Regions from separate parts of the Lysinibacillus sp. NPDC056232 genome, predicted to be linked through region 1. Evidence: riboswitches for the same ligand, from Rfam matches in the RefSeq annotation. Region 1 holds a riboswitch; each other region holds the start of a gene.
What was found. A riboswitch is a leader RNA that binds a small molecule or an ion and turns the genes downstream of it on or off. The one in region 1 is predicted to bind cobalamin.

Region 1 (4,438 bases):
TTACCCCTCACTAGTCGCCGCATGGAGCTGGCTCAACTTTTATTTTTGAAGACATATCCTGATACGTAAAATGTAGGATCTTTTTCACACGCTTGAAGTATTTAAACAAACGTTCATTTGGATATGCATTTGCTTTATATTCTTCGATAATGTCGGTGATCAGCGGTATTAGCTGTTCAGGTTCTAATCCCTCAACAACAGGCTGGGCCGCATGTGCTGTCCGACCAACCGGCTTGGCACCAATAAAAACATCAAATTTACTTTTACGATAAACAATGCCAATATCATCAAATACGGCTCGATAACACGCCATACCACAGCCATTAAAGCCAATATTTAAAGTTTTCGGTAACGCCATACCACCAAGCTTTTCTTGAATCTCTTCTGCATATGGAATCGAATCGGTTTTTTCTCCGTAACAGAAATCACAAGCCTTTAACGAAAGTACCTCACCAATTGGTGTTAGTAAAAAGCCCACTTTACGAAGCTTTGCTGTAATTTCTTCAGGCTCAGACGTTGGAATTTTCAAATGAATTTGATGGTCTGGTGTATACTCCATCGTCCCTTCCTCACCAACGACCTCAGCTAACGTCATCATTTGTTGAGGAGTAAAGAATTTATTGGCTACCCCTGGACTTACAGCTAATTCAAAAATGGATTCGATTTTTTGTTGAACAAACTTAGGTGAACTTTTCACAGCGCTCGTTCCCTTCACCATTGCCAGAGCTGCTGTCGCCAATTCAAGTGATGATTTTTTAGGCTTTGGTTCAGGTGTTATAGCTAAACTGGGTTTTATACGATTGGCATTGGGATCTGTCGCAAAATCATTACGCGCAGAGCCTGTTTCTTGATTCATGGCCCACGGTTCATTTTCTTCCTTCAGTCGTTGATGTGGTCGTAACGGCTGTTTTTCTTCACCAAGTGTATATTTGCGCTGATAACCCCGTGGCGTAATCATTTTATTGTCGTAGAAGAATGTTGTTGAATTCCCGATAATAACAGTTGTTAACATGCCGATATCATGTTCAAGCATTTCTGCTAAAGTTGTCATCGTAATTTCTTGTCGTTCTCGATATGCGCTTTTCACAAGTCCAACCGGTGTATCTGGCGAACGATATTCTAATAAAATTCGTTGTGCTTCTACGATTTGTCTCGTACGACGTCCACTTTTCGGGTTATAAAGAGCAATAACAAAATCCGCCATTGCTGCCGCTTCTACTCGTTTTGCAATTAAATTCCAAGGTGTTAAGTGGTCACTTAAACTAATGGTACAGGCGTCATGCATAATGGGAGCACCTAGTAAACTGGCACATGAATTAATAGCTGAAATACCTGGAACAATTTCTACCTCGATACCAGTTGCTTCTGTCCAGCCTAGCTCGATTAATACCTCATACACTAATCCTGCCATTCCATAAACCCCGGCATCCCCACTGGAAATGACCGATACGATACTTCCAGCCTCTGCTTGACGCACCGCTTCTTGAGCACGTGAAACTTCCTCTGTCATACCAGTACTAATAATCGACTTTGCACTAACTAAATCCTGAATCAGTTCAACATAAGTTTTATAGCCTATAATCATATGACTTTGTTGTAGTGCTTCCACAGCACGAGTCGTAATATGTTTAAAGTCTCCAGGGCCAAAGCCAACTACGAAAATCTTACCTTTTTGAGCCATTTTGTTACCCCTCTTTCTCCTTTTCAATACCTTTAATGGCTGTTGTTTGCGCTGTACGCTGCAACAAACCTTCACGCAATGTAAAAACATGCTCATTATGTAACGATTCATGATTTAAATCTTGTACGAGTGCCTTCGCATGCTCCGTTGTCGACACACGGTACCAATTCCCCTGAGGATAAGCGATGACAACACAAGCATCCTTACACCTACCATTACAGCGGGTCCTTGTTGTATGTATTTCCTGATCAAGCGCTAGCAACCGTATTTCATCACGAATTGCCTGTGTAATATCTTCAGCATCTTTTTTCATACAACTACTACCATTGCATATAAAAAGATGTGTTTTCATCCCCTCTAAATTCCAAGTTGTCATAGTTGTTCTCCCCTCATTTGCTTTTAGGAAAAAGAAAAACCTTTACTCTAGTCGAAGAGTAAAGGTTTAGTAGAAGCCAAATAAAAACGAATATACGGGTACTCGCTCTCGCTTCAACTTCTCCCTCCGAAAAGTTTGCATGCATTATCACATAAGCAGGTTTCCTGACTTAAGCTTCCTTTTACTTTCGCGCCTTCCTAGTTTTCACTAGTGGCATCCGCGATTTCATCAGCTATTACAGTAGCGGGGGCTGTATCGGATTCTCACCGATTTCCCTATTATCTTGAAAATATTCAAGCACTTATGGATGTTTTATATGAATTTATATTATATCAATTATGCCTCGGCATAATTGCGTCCGGAATCGGCTTTGTGCTTGCACAAAGAACTTATTTCCGATTCCGTGACATCCGCCGGAGGCTTTAACTTCTTTCAGCAGGTGTTTGGAACCCGCTGAAAAGTAACTTAAATCTGCATTCATCTCACTACCTATAGAGGTGGGAGACTTCTGCTGAAAGAAGTTTAATGTAATAGAAAACTGTTTCTATCATATCTTATTATTTAAAAAATTCAATATTTCTTTTTTAATTTGTGACAATTTTTTTAATATTTCATAGCAATATGTGAAATCTTTATCTATTTATCAGAATTTTCGACATAGAATCTCAATTTAAAATTTTTTCATAAAAAGTATAGCATATATATGGAAAATCATGTTACACTTTGTCGTGAAATCTCACAACTTCATCTTTTTTCGGTGCGAATTGTTCATCATTTCGCTTAAAAGGGAAGCCGGTTCAAGTCCGGCGCGGTCCCGCCACTGTACTAGGGAGTTTTATAGAGAACGTCACTGTCCAAAGGATGGGAAGGCCTATAAAACGTTGAACTAAAGCCAGGAGACCTGCCGAAAAATATGTGATCGTTTCAACCTACGAGGATAGGTGTGCGGCTGAGCAGATTAGAATTTTATTTGCATTTTTAGCTATGCACTTTTCCACAAACGGAGAAGTGTTTTTTATTTTCATTCAAAAGAGACCCCATCTCAAGGTGGCAGATGAGTACAGATATGGTTCCGGCTTGGTCAAAACATCTACTGAATGAAAATAAAGCCTCCGGCGGATGTCACGGATTTTCAAAGGAATGAAATGTGCTGGCACAATTCAAAATCCTGACGCAATTACGCCAAGGCGAAATTGTTTAGTTCGCATACTAATTCGAAAAATTTTAATGTGAGGAGGAGAGATATTTGAAATTCTCAGGTTGGAAGCTTAGTTATTTCTTATTGGCATTTTTATTCGTGCCAAATCGTGCATTTGCGATGCATATTATGGAGGGCTTTTTGCCAATCGAATGGGCGATTTTTTGGTGGGTCTTATCGATTCCATTTATTATTTTAGGATTACGTTCTATTCGTAAAACTATTGATGAAAATCCTGAAACAAAAATGATATTAGGGCTATCGGGTGCTTTCGCCTTTGTGCTATCAGCTTTAAAAATCCCTTCTGTAACGGGAAGTTGCTCGCATCCTACAGGAGTTGGGCTTGGGACAGTTCTTTTTGGACCATTAGCGATGAGTGTTATCGGAACAATCGTATTATTATTCCAATCTTTACTTTTAGCCCATGGCGGACTTACAACTTTAGGTGCTAATGCCTTTTCTATGGCAATTGCTGGGCCTATTATTGCTTATTATGTTTTTAAGGGCTCACAAAAAATGGGGTTATCATTTTCAGTAGCCGTCTTTTTAGCAGCAATGCTTGGTGACTTAGGTACATATGTTGTCACTTCTGTACAATTAGCTCTTGCCTTCCCTTCTGAAATCGGAGGCTTTATGGCTTCTTTCACAAAGTTTGCTGGTATTTTCGCGTTAACGCAAATTCCTCTTGCTGTTAGTGAAGGCATTTTAACAGTGATCGTTATGAACTTCTTGAAGAAATACAATGTGAGTGAATTAAAAGCTTTACGTGTTTTCTCAGCAAAGGAGGCTCACTAACATGAAAAAAAATTTACTGCTCTTAGCAATTGTTGTGTTGCTAGCAATCTTCCCACTTTTTATTCAAAAAGGCGCCGAATTCGAGGGTGCTGATGGCGAAGCGGAGGCAGCAATTGGTGAAATAGATGCTAACTACGAGCCATGGTTTGAAAGTTTTTGGGAGCCACCAAGTGGTGAAATAGAAAGCTTATTATTCGCACTACAAGCTGCTATTGGCGCTGCATTTATCGGCTATTTCATCGGCTTAATGCGCGGCAAACATAAAGAGGGTTAAGCGATGTTACTCATTGATAAGTATGCTTATATGAATAAACTAGCGTCTGTTCATCCGCTAGAAAAAATGACGTTTTCCCTTGGACTGCTTCTATTGTCACTTATCATGAGAGAT
Region 2 (4,438 bases), on a different contig from region 1:
ACTTTTCCTAAATCGAAAGAAATAATAGTCAGCATCGGCGCCATTATATTTGGCACGAAATGACGTAGGATTAGCTTCACTCCTGAAGTTCCACTAATTTTTGCAGCTTTTATAAATTCTTTTTCATGAACGCTTATAAATAGGCCTCTTAAAATTCTTGAATAATAAATAGTTTGAGTAACAATAAGGGCCAATAAGACATTTCTTAAGCTTGGACCCAAAATACCTAGTAGTCCAAATGCAAGAACAAGTGTTGGGAAAGCTAATAAAATATCACAGATGCGAATAAATAAATAATCAATGATCCCTCTCTTAAAAGCCACTATTGCCCCGATACATATAGCAAAAAAGCTTGCTATTAATTGAATGAATATAGCTGACCCTAAAGAATAGCGAATACCTAACAATATACGTGAAAGTATACATCGACCTAAATGATCTGTGCCGAGAGGATATGCCCATGATGGTTCTAAAAACTTCTTAGAGACGTCTACTAAAAAAGGATCATTCGGCATGATCAACGGCGCAAAAAGCCCCATTACCCCAATAAATGTGAGAAGAGTTATACTAGTCAATTGTTTACCGTTTAAACTATGTAATTTAATCACTCTACTCTCTCCCCCTCACCATCATTAGCTGCGGGTCAAGAACTCGATGTAATATATCTGTACATAAATTAGCAAAAACATAGATGATAGCAATTATTAGAACATAACATTGCACAACTGGATAATCCCTATTAATAATTGATTCTATTAAGTAGCGACCTAAACCAGGCCAGCTAAATACCTGCTCGACAATAACTGCCCCACCCAATAAATTCCCAAGTGTCATACCAAGCATCGTCGTCAGTGGAATAGCAGCATTTTTGAAGACATGTCGACTGAGAATAACAGATTGTTTTAACCCCCGTAAATGTGCATACTGAACATAATATTTTTGTAATTCTTCTATGACACTTGTACGAATTGCTTGAACAAACAACCCAATAGTTGGTAATGCCAAAGATACGGCTGGTAAAATTATATGTAACATCGTCCCTTTACCATTTGTCGGGAAAATGCCAAGCTTCAAACTAAATAAGTACAGAAGAAAAAAACCTACCCAAAAAGTTGGGATGGATACACTGATAATAGATAATAAGCTTACAATCTTATCAAATACGGAATTTTTATAAAGAGCACTTATAATACCAAGAGGAATACTAAAGCAAAGAATACACACAAATGCAGCTAGGGCTAATTCAAAAGTTGCCGGTAGTTTTTCTACTATTTCTTGAGCAACGGGTAATTTACTCACAAACGATGTACCAAAATCGAAGTGTAACACGCCTTTTAGCCATATAAAATATTGAATAGACAAAGGTTGATCAGTGCCTAATTCCGATCGTAGCGCCTGTATTGCTTCTGCTGTCGGGGCGACTCCTGACAGTCTAAGTATGACCTCCGCTGGCTCTACTGGAACAAAACGAATAAATAAAAAGGTCATGATTGAAACCCCTAGTAAAACAAATGGTAATGTAATTACTCGTTTTAGACAAAAAAGCCAAGTTGATTCGTACATTTTTTCATCACTTCCCAAGTCTTCATAGTGCAAAAAGAGAGGAGTCATAATAGACCCACTCTCTTTTCATTCTCTTACTTTACATCCATTTGAGCATAAGGAATATCATATTCAGATGCACGGGGGTTAAAATCTTTCAAATATTTATGGTAAATAACATTATTCGTTTCATATGAAATTGGATAAAATAATGCTTGGTCATGGAACATTGTTAAAATATCTTTATACAATTGCACACGTTCCGCTTCATCTGTCCCAATTAATAATTGATGTATTTTGTCATCAATTTGTGTTGCATTTTCTAGGCCTAATTTCGCTTCATAAACACCATTTGCATTCGGTGTTGCTGATTCGTTTGCGAAGCTGTGTGGGTCTGTTGGTGGACCGTTTGTGCGCCAGAAATTAATATCTACTTGATTATCCATTAATTTTTGGAGCCCTACCATTACATCAGCGCCTTCAAGTTTTAATTGAACGCCTATTTTAGCTAATTCCCCTTGCATTAATTCTGCCATAGGTTTTTGGATAGCATCTGTGGCAATATAGATTAAATCTAATGTAAGAGGTTGCCCATTTTTAGAACGGATTTTATCACCATTTTTTAATGTCCAACCTGCTTCATCTAATAACTGCTCGGCTTTTTCTGGATTAAATAGGATTGGTTTTAACTCAATATTGGCATATGGAATAGCATCCCAAAACAGTGTATTGGCAACCTTTTCTGTACCATGGGTAATACTTTCAACCATTTGTTCTTTATTAACAGCGTATTGAATAGCCTGACGTACTTTTAATTCTGCTAAAGGACCAGATTGTGTATTAAAAAGTAATGCACGTGTAGATAAAGGTTCAGATACAGCCGTTTTGTATTGATTGCTGTCTTTTAAGAAAGTGTAGTTATCTAAGCTAATAATGCCACGACCATAAATTAAGTCTAATTCTTCATTTTCAAATGCCAGTGAAATAGATTCTGAATCTGGTATAATTTTCACTTTTACTTTGTCTACTAGTGGCTTTTCACCCCAATAATGTTCGTTGCGGCTAAAAAGTGCATATTGATCTTTTTTATATTCGGTTAATACCCATGGACCTGTTCCAACCGGAGCTTTAATACCTTTATTTGTTGCATCTCCCTCATGGAATCCGTTATCCCCTAAGAAGCGAAATGGTCGCACAAAAGCCAGTTCATTTAATACAGGGTAATAGGGTGCATCTAATTGAAGACGAATTGTATAGTCATCTTCTTTCACAACATCTACAATATGATTCACCATTCCCATCCAAGAGTGTGTATCACGATCTGCTAAAACTGCATTAAAATTACGAATAACATTATCTGCATTAAAGACTGTCCCATCAGAGTATTTTACATCTTGTCTAAGATGAAATATGTAAGCTGTTTTATCGTCAGAAATTTCCCAGCTCTCCGCTAATTTCGGCGATATTGTCCCGTCATCGTTATATTCTACTAATGATTCATATACCATTGCTTGCGCAGTCATTTGGTTTGGTAAATAGGTATGCGGATTTAAAGGCCCTATATCTAGCGGCCAGCCAATTGTTATCATTTTTCCTTCATTATTATTTTTGCTAGAAGTTTTACTTCCATTACCTTCACTCGAGCTTGAACAGCCTGCTAAAATCGATAACATCAGTATTAGAATGAACGGTAATAATTTTTTAAAAAATATCATTATGATTGCTCCTGTCTATTCTTGGGTGTTAGAAAATTAAAATATATATGTTTCTCCACTATACTTCTAACTTGAAACACAAAGTAATCGTCATTACTTTGCTCTCGCTTTATTTACACCTCACTTTGATGTAAATTACATAGATTAGAAAAAGACATAAAAAAATCCTTATTCCACGTGAATAAGGATAGAAAAACTCATTATTAAAAGCCTTCCATCCATCTCCCTATCTTTCGTAGATCTACAATGAATCATACTACAAGCAGGCATTCTGGCTTATGAATCTCCATTTTGCTTCACCTTCCCGAGTACTTACTCAGTGGTATTTGAAACAAAACTCCTCATTTACAGCTGCGGGACAGCATGGGATTTACACCCATTTTCCTTTAAATTAAGTGAAAAAGTTTTTTCACTCAAACTTGTAATGTTACATATTAAATTTTGTATTAAACATAACACGCTTCAAAGATACACGTCAATTTTATTTTCTGAATATAATAAAGTTTTGCGATTTTTAAACAAAGATATGTATGTATATTCCACAAAAAAAGCCATCACACACTAGTGAGATGGCTTTACTTCTATTGTTGATGTTTTTTTAACATTGAATCTGTGAAAGGCTGAGATTGTCCCTTTGGAATACTTATTGTTTGCCACTCAGAACCCTTTACTTGCTTAGCAATGTAAACGATTTGACCGACATGTTGTGAATAATGGGACATTTGTCTTTCAATCGCATCTATCACGGAATGTCGTTCTCCCCTTATCGTTACAAACCCTTGTAAATCAGCTTCCGTTAATTTTTGTAAAGCATCTAAAAATACTTGCCAGCCCTTTTCCCATACTGTCATTACCTCTTCTTTTGTCTGAAGGCTATCCATAAATTCATCATCACGATTTCTCGTTGATTTCTCACCATCTGTCGTAAGAAAGTCAGTCCATCTCGATATCATATTTCCACTAACGTGTTTTACAATCACTGCGATACTATTTGAATCTTCATTATACGCCCAGTGCAATTGGGCCTCTTCCAGTTGGTCGAGTGTTTTATCGCCTAGCTCTTTGACACTTCTAAATCTTTTCTGGACAACATTTAAATACGTTTGCGCTACTGTCATTGTTGAACCCCCCATCCCTTTTCTACTATTTTAATATAGACTGAATGAGATGTGTCATTTTGG
Region 3 (4,438 bases), on a different contig from region 1:
AAATAGAAACAAAAAAATCCTTTACCGCTCAATAATAAACCTATTTTTTCCTGATCAATACTCTTGATATTTAATATCTGATAATTCTAAATCATAAGTCGATGATTTCCTTTGTAAATACTCTTAGATACAAAAAAGGAGACTTTAATGATTCCTAGTATGGAATCTAATTTAAAACTACATGAAATGATTTATTCACTTAAGGGGTGAAAGGGTTGGCTTGGGAGGTTTTTAGTATCATTGGAACAATTGCCTTTGCTATTTCCGGGGCAATAATTGCAATGGAGGAAGAATACGATTTATTCGGTGTTTATATACTCGGTATCGTAACTGCTTTTGGTGGTGGGGCTATACGAAATCTACTCATAGGTTTACCTGTAACAACATTGTGGGGTCAAGATATGATGTTTCAAATCGCCATTGCAGCCATTACAATTTTTTTCTTATTTCCACATCGTCTCATTCAGCATTGGCATCGTTGGGGCAATTTCACTGATGCTATTGGATTATCGGCATTTGCGATTCAAGGTGCCCTTTATGCTGTGAAGCTCGACATGCCTATTAGTGCCGTTATTGTAGCTGCTGTCTTAACAGGGTCAGGTGGTGGAATTGTTCGCGATTTATTAGCTAGACGTAAACCGTTAGTTCTTCGTGATGAAATCTATGGTGTTTGGGCAGCATTAGCCGGGCTTATGATCGGGCTAAAAATTTTTACAGGGGATATCTTTTTATATGTATTATTTGGAGTGATCACAGTACTAAGAATACTTTCATACATGAAGAAATGGCGTTTACCGTTACGGAAGTTGAGTCGAGCATAGTTATACTGTTGCATAATAACAAGCCCAAATATCAGATTTGGGCTTGTTTTAAATTTTTAAATTCCTTATTTATCACAAACTCCGTGCATCCTCAGCAGCGACTAAAGTTAATTTTTCAACAGCAACATAGCTTCTTCTAAAGTAGTCATATTTTTCATCATAGAGCAAGCTGCGTCCAAAATTGGAAAGGCTAAAGCTGCACCAGAGCCCTCACCCAATCGCATATTCATCTGCAACATCGGTTCAACTCCGAGCATTTCAGCAGCAATTTTTGCACCTGGTTCTTCAGAGGCATGAGATGGAATGATATAGTCTTTTACGTTTGGTTCGAGTTCGTATGCAATAAGTGCAGCAATAGTAGAAATAAAGCCATCAATAACAACTGGTTTACGATGTGCAGCTGCGGCAAGTATCACTCCAGCCATAGCGCCTATTTCTAATCCACCAACCTTTGCAAGAATATCAATAGCATCATCACGATTTGGTTTATTTAATGCAATAGCATTGTGAATGACTTCTACTTTATGTGCTATCCCCCCTGGTCCTACTCCTGCACCAAAGCCTGTCACTTCATTTGGATGACATTCGTGAAGAACCGATAATATTGCAGCACTTGGCGTCGTATTACCAATACCCATTTCGCCTGTCCCGAGTACATTCGCCCCTTTTTTTATTTCTTCCGTAGCTACTTCAATTCCTACTTCAATAGATTGAATGGCTTCTTCCCTTGACATAGCAGGACCTTTTGCCATATTGTCCGTACCATATTTAATTTTTTTTATGATAACACCAGCATCATGTGGAATATCCTCTTTTACACCAACGTCTAATGTGACAATTTTTGCATTTGTGATTTTTGCGATAGCACAGACACCTGTTCCTCCTCTAGGAAAATTTAATGTTTGAAAGACCGTCACATTTTGTGGATTAGGTGTTACCCCTTCATCACAAACACCATGATCTGCTGCACAGACAATTATCGTCTTATTATCAATCGCAGGAAATAGGTCTCCTGTAATTCCTGATAGTTGTACAGCAAGAGCCTCCAGTTTCCCCAAGCTTCCAGGAGGCTTGCAAAGTGCATCTATGCGTTCCCTTGCTTCCTCCATCATTTTGTGGTCAGCACATTGAATGTTTTGAATCGTCTGTTGTAATAATTGCATGAAAATTTCCCCTTTCTTTTTTGCCCTTGTTACTCGATGAATGATTTAGAGAAAAAAATAAAAAGCCTGTAGTTTATTCCATAACAAATAAACTACAGACTTTTCCATCGTCTATATAATACGAAGCAGATAGGCAGGTCTCCTGGCTCAATTTCAACATTTCATAGAACCTTCCCAGAACGATGCTAGTGGCATTCTCTATGAAACTCCCTTTTACAGTGGTGGGACCGCTAAAGCTTTTCACTTTATTCCCTATTCTCCCGCTATGGGCACCTAATGCTTTTATGCAATTATTTTAAATTTACGACAAAGTGTTTAATGTGTCAATATTTCGAATTTTTAAGCTTCATTGGTTTTTAAAGTGACGGCTATGCTTAATAATTCATATTTAAAAACTTTAACACAAAATATCAACGTAATTACTGCATTAGTAGTTAATACTAATAGTTCATTTATATTAGTATTAAGATTTCGAATCCCTAAAATAAGTGTTTTTCTAATAGCTTCAATAATAATTAAGTGGATTAATAGAAACAAATAGCATTGGAAATTTTCAACAAATCACCATAAACACCCGATAGCGTGTCCAAAATCATGATAGATCCATGAGTATTAGTTCTCGTTTCAAATAAGTAATACATCGCACAAATTATTTCTTTTTCCAACAAAAAAAAACGAATTAAGATTGTTTTAATGTTTGATAAACAAACCCTTTTAAATAAAATACTGCAAAAATGATCTCAGAAACTCAAATGAAAGTTTTATCTATATGTACATATTCGAGAAAAATCCTTTGACTTATTGTCGCTGAGGTCATAACTTATGAAATTTGCTTTATCCATTTAATCGCAGCTTCAGCACGAGTTTCAACATTTAGTTTAGAGAAAATACTAGTAAGATTTTTTTCAATCGTTCGTTGGCTTAAACTAAGTTCCATTGCAATTGTTTTATTTGGTAATCCGTCTTTTACTAAATCTAAAATTTTTTGTTCTCTTTCGGTCAACCTAGTTGATTTTTCTGTTTTAGAAAAATTCGAATTAAGTTGTTTAATTAAAGAAAGTGGCATGATAATTTTTTCTTCTAATGCATAATTAATAGTGTCAATCAATTGTTTTCTACTATCCGATTTACTAACAAATCCATAAACCCCTTTTTCTAACAAATCGGTAATATATCTTTCGATGTTATAGCCAGTGTAAATAATTGCAATTGCTTCTGGATGAATATTGATTATTTTTTCTATAAATTCCAAACCATCCGTATCTGGCAAATTAAAATCAACTAAATAAACGTCATAAGGTGCTTTGGTTAACTGTTGAAGGGCAAGATATGGATCCGTAAACACATCTGCATGACAATTTAGCTCGGCTTTTAATATGGCCTTAGTTCCTTCACCAATTGCAATATGATCATCCAACACCATTATTTTCAAGATCCTCACCTATTTTCATAGATATTTTGATTACTACACCAGATGGGTGATTAGGGGTGATTTCAAATGTACCTTGGTAATAATTAATCCGCGCTTGTATCCCCATTAGCCCAATACTTTTGATTTCGTTTAACTGATCATTCATATCTAGACCTATACCATCATCAATATATTCAATAATAAGTCTTTGAGCTTTTGATGTAAGGTTAATATGAACGATATGCGCCTGTGAATGCTTATTAGCATTCGATAGTAGCTCTTGAATTATACGATAGATAGTAGTAGCTTGCTGTAATGATAAATCCTCAATTACCTCAATATAATCTCTGATTATAAAGTTAAAACGGATTTTGTATTTTCCTATTAATTCATTTAATGACTTATAAAGACCCAATCTTTCAATTAAAGGTGGGTATAAATTCTCGCAAATATCACGAGTAGTATCCATAATATCAAGTATTTCATTACGTAAATGTGAAAATGTTTCTTTTTCTTGCATATCTTTAACCGTCACTATCGCTTCTTCAATATTTCGACTCATACGAATTAAATCCTGTAAAATCGTATCATGAATCTCTATTGATAAACGAATACGCTCTCGTTCCGTTGATGATATCCATAGCTTGCTATACCAGCGTTGCGAATGTAAAATATCGAGTTTTGCCAATTGGGCAGCAAGATTATCCATTTTAAGTGAATTGTCGAGAATACTTTGTACATAATATAAAAACAATTCAAGCATTTTTATGGATTCGAATGGTATTTTATTAAAATGAGTGTCTACGACTGCTAATAACTTAGAATCAGGTGTTTCATGTAGTACTAAAATGTAATTTTCCTTGCTTTTATAGATTAAGTTGGGACAAATTGTACTATAATTCTCCTCATCGATATATTGTAAATGACCCCTTATATCATCCTCCACAATTTCAACATGATTTAACTTTAACATTCGGCTCAACTCTTTTTTTATACAATCTACAAGATTTTCAAAATTAGAATATTGTGTAGATTTTTTTATA

Region 2: linked by a shared signal. The riboswitch ahead of nikA (nickel ABC transporter substrate-binding protein) and the one ahead of ACFCYJ_RS03445 ((2Fe-2S) ferredoxin domain-containing protein) in region 1 are both predicted to bind cobalamin.
Region 3: linked by a shared signal. The riboswitch ahead of cobT (nicotinate-nucleotide--dimethylbenzimidazole phosphoribosyltransferase) and the one ahead of ACFCYJ_RS03445 ((2Fe-2S) ferredoxin domain-containing protein) in region 1 are both predicted to bind cobalamin.

What each region holds. Positions count from the first base shown of each region.
Region 1 covers NZ_JBHJTF010000003.1:39,487-43,924, reverse strand. The annotation lists gene cobJ (precorrin-3B C(17)-methyltransferase) at 11-1,681, opposite strand; gene ACFCYJ_RS03445 ((2Fe-2S) ferredoxin domain-containing protein) at 1,686-2,057, opposite strand; cobalamin riboswitch at 2,195-2,377, opposite strand; cobalamin riboswitch at 2,796-2,980, shown strand; gene ACFCYJ_RS03440 (energy-coupling factor ABC transporter permease) at 3,304-4,050, shown strand; gene ACFCYJ_RS03435 (energy-coupling factor ABC transporter substrate-binding protein) at 4,052-4,324, shown strand; gene cbiQ (cobalt ECF transporter T component CbiQ) at 4,328-4,438, shown strand, end outside.
Region 2 covers NZ_JBHJTF010000005.1:115,333-119,770, reverse strand. The annotation lists gene ACFCYJ_RS06020 (ABC transporter permease) at 1-608, opposite strand, end outside; gene nikB (nickel ABC transporter permease) at 610-1,563, opposite strand; gene nikA (nickel ABC transporter substrate-binding protein) at 1,638-3,257, opposite strand; cobalamin riboswitch at 3,502-3,695, opposite strand; gene ACFCYJ_RS06005 (DUF1572 family protein) at 3,839-4,375, opposite strand.
Region 3 covers NZ_JBHJTF010000001.1:204,011-208,448, reverse strand. The annotation lists gene ACFCYJ_RS01020 (trimeric intracellular cation channel family protein) at 216-821, shown strand; gene cobT (nicotinate-nucleotide--dimethylbenzimidazole phosphoribosyltransferase) at 929-1,984, opposite strand; cobalamin riboswitch at 2,100-2,276, opposite strand; gene ACFCYJ_RS01010 (response regulator) at 2,805-3,407, opposite strand; gene ACFCYJ_RS01005 (sensor histidine kinase) at 3,394-4,438, opposite strand, start outside.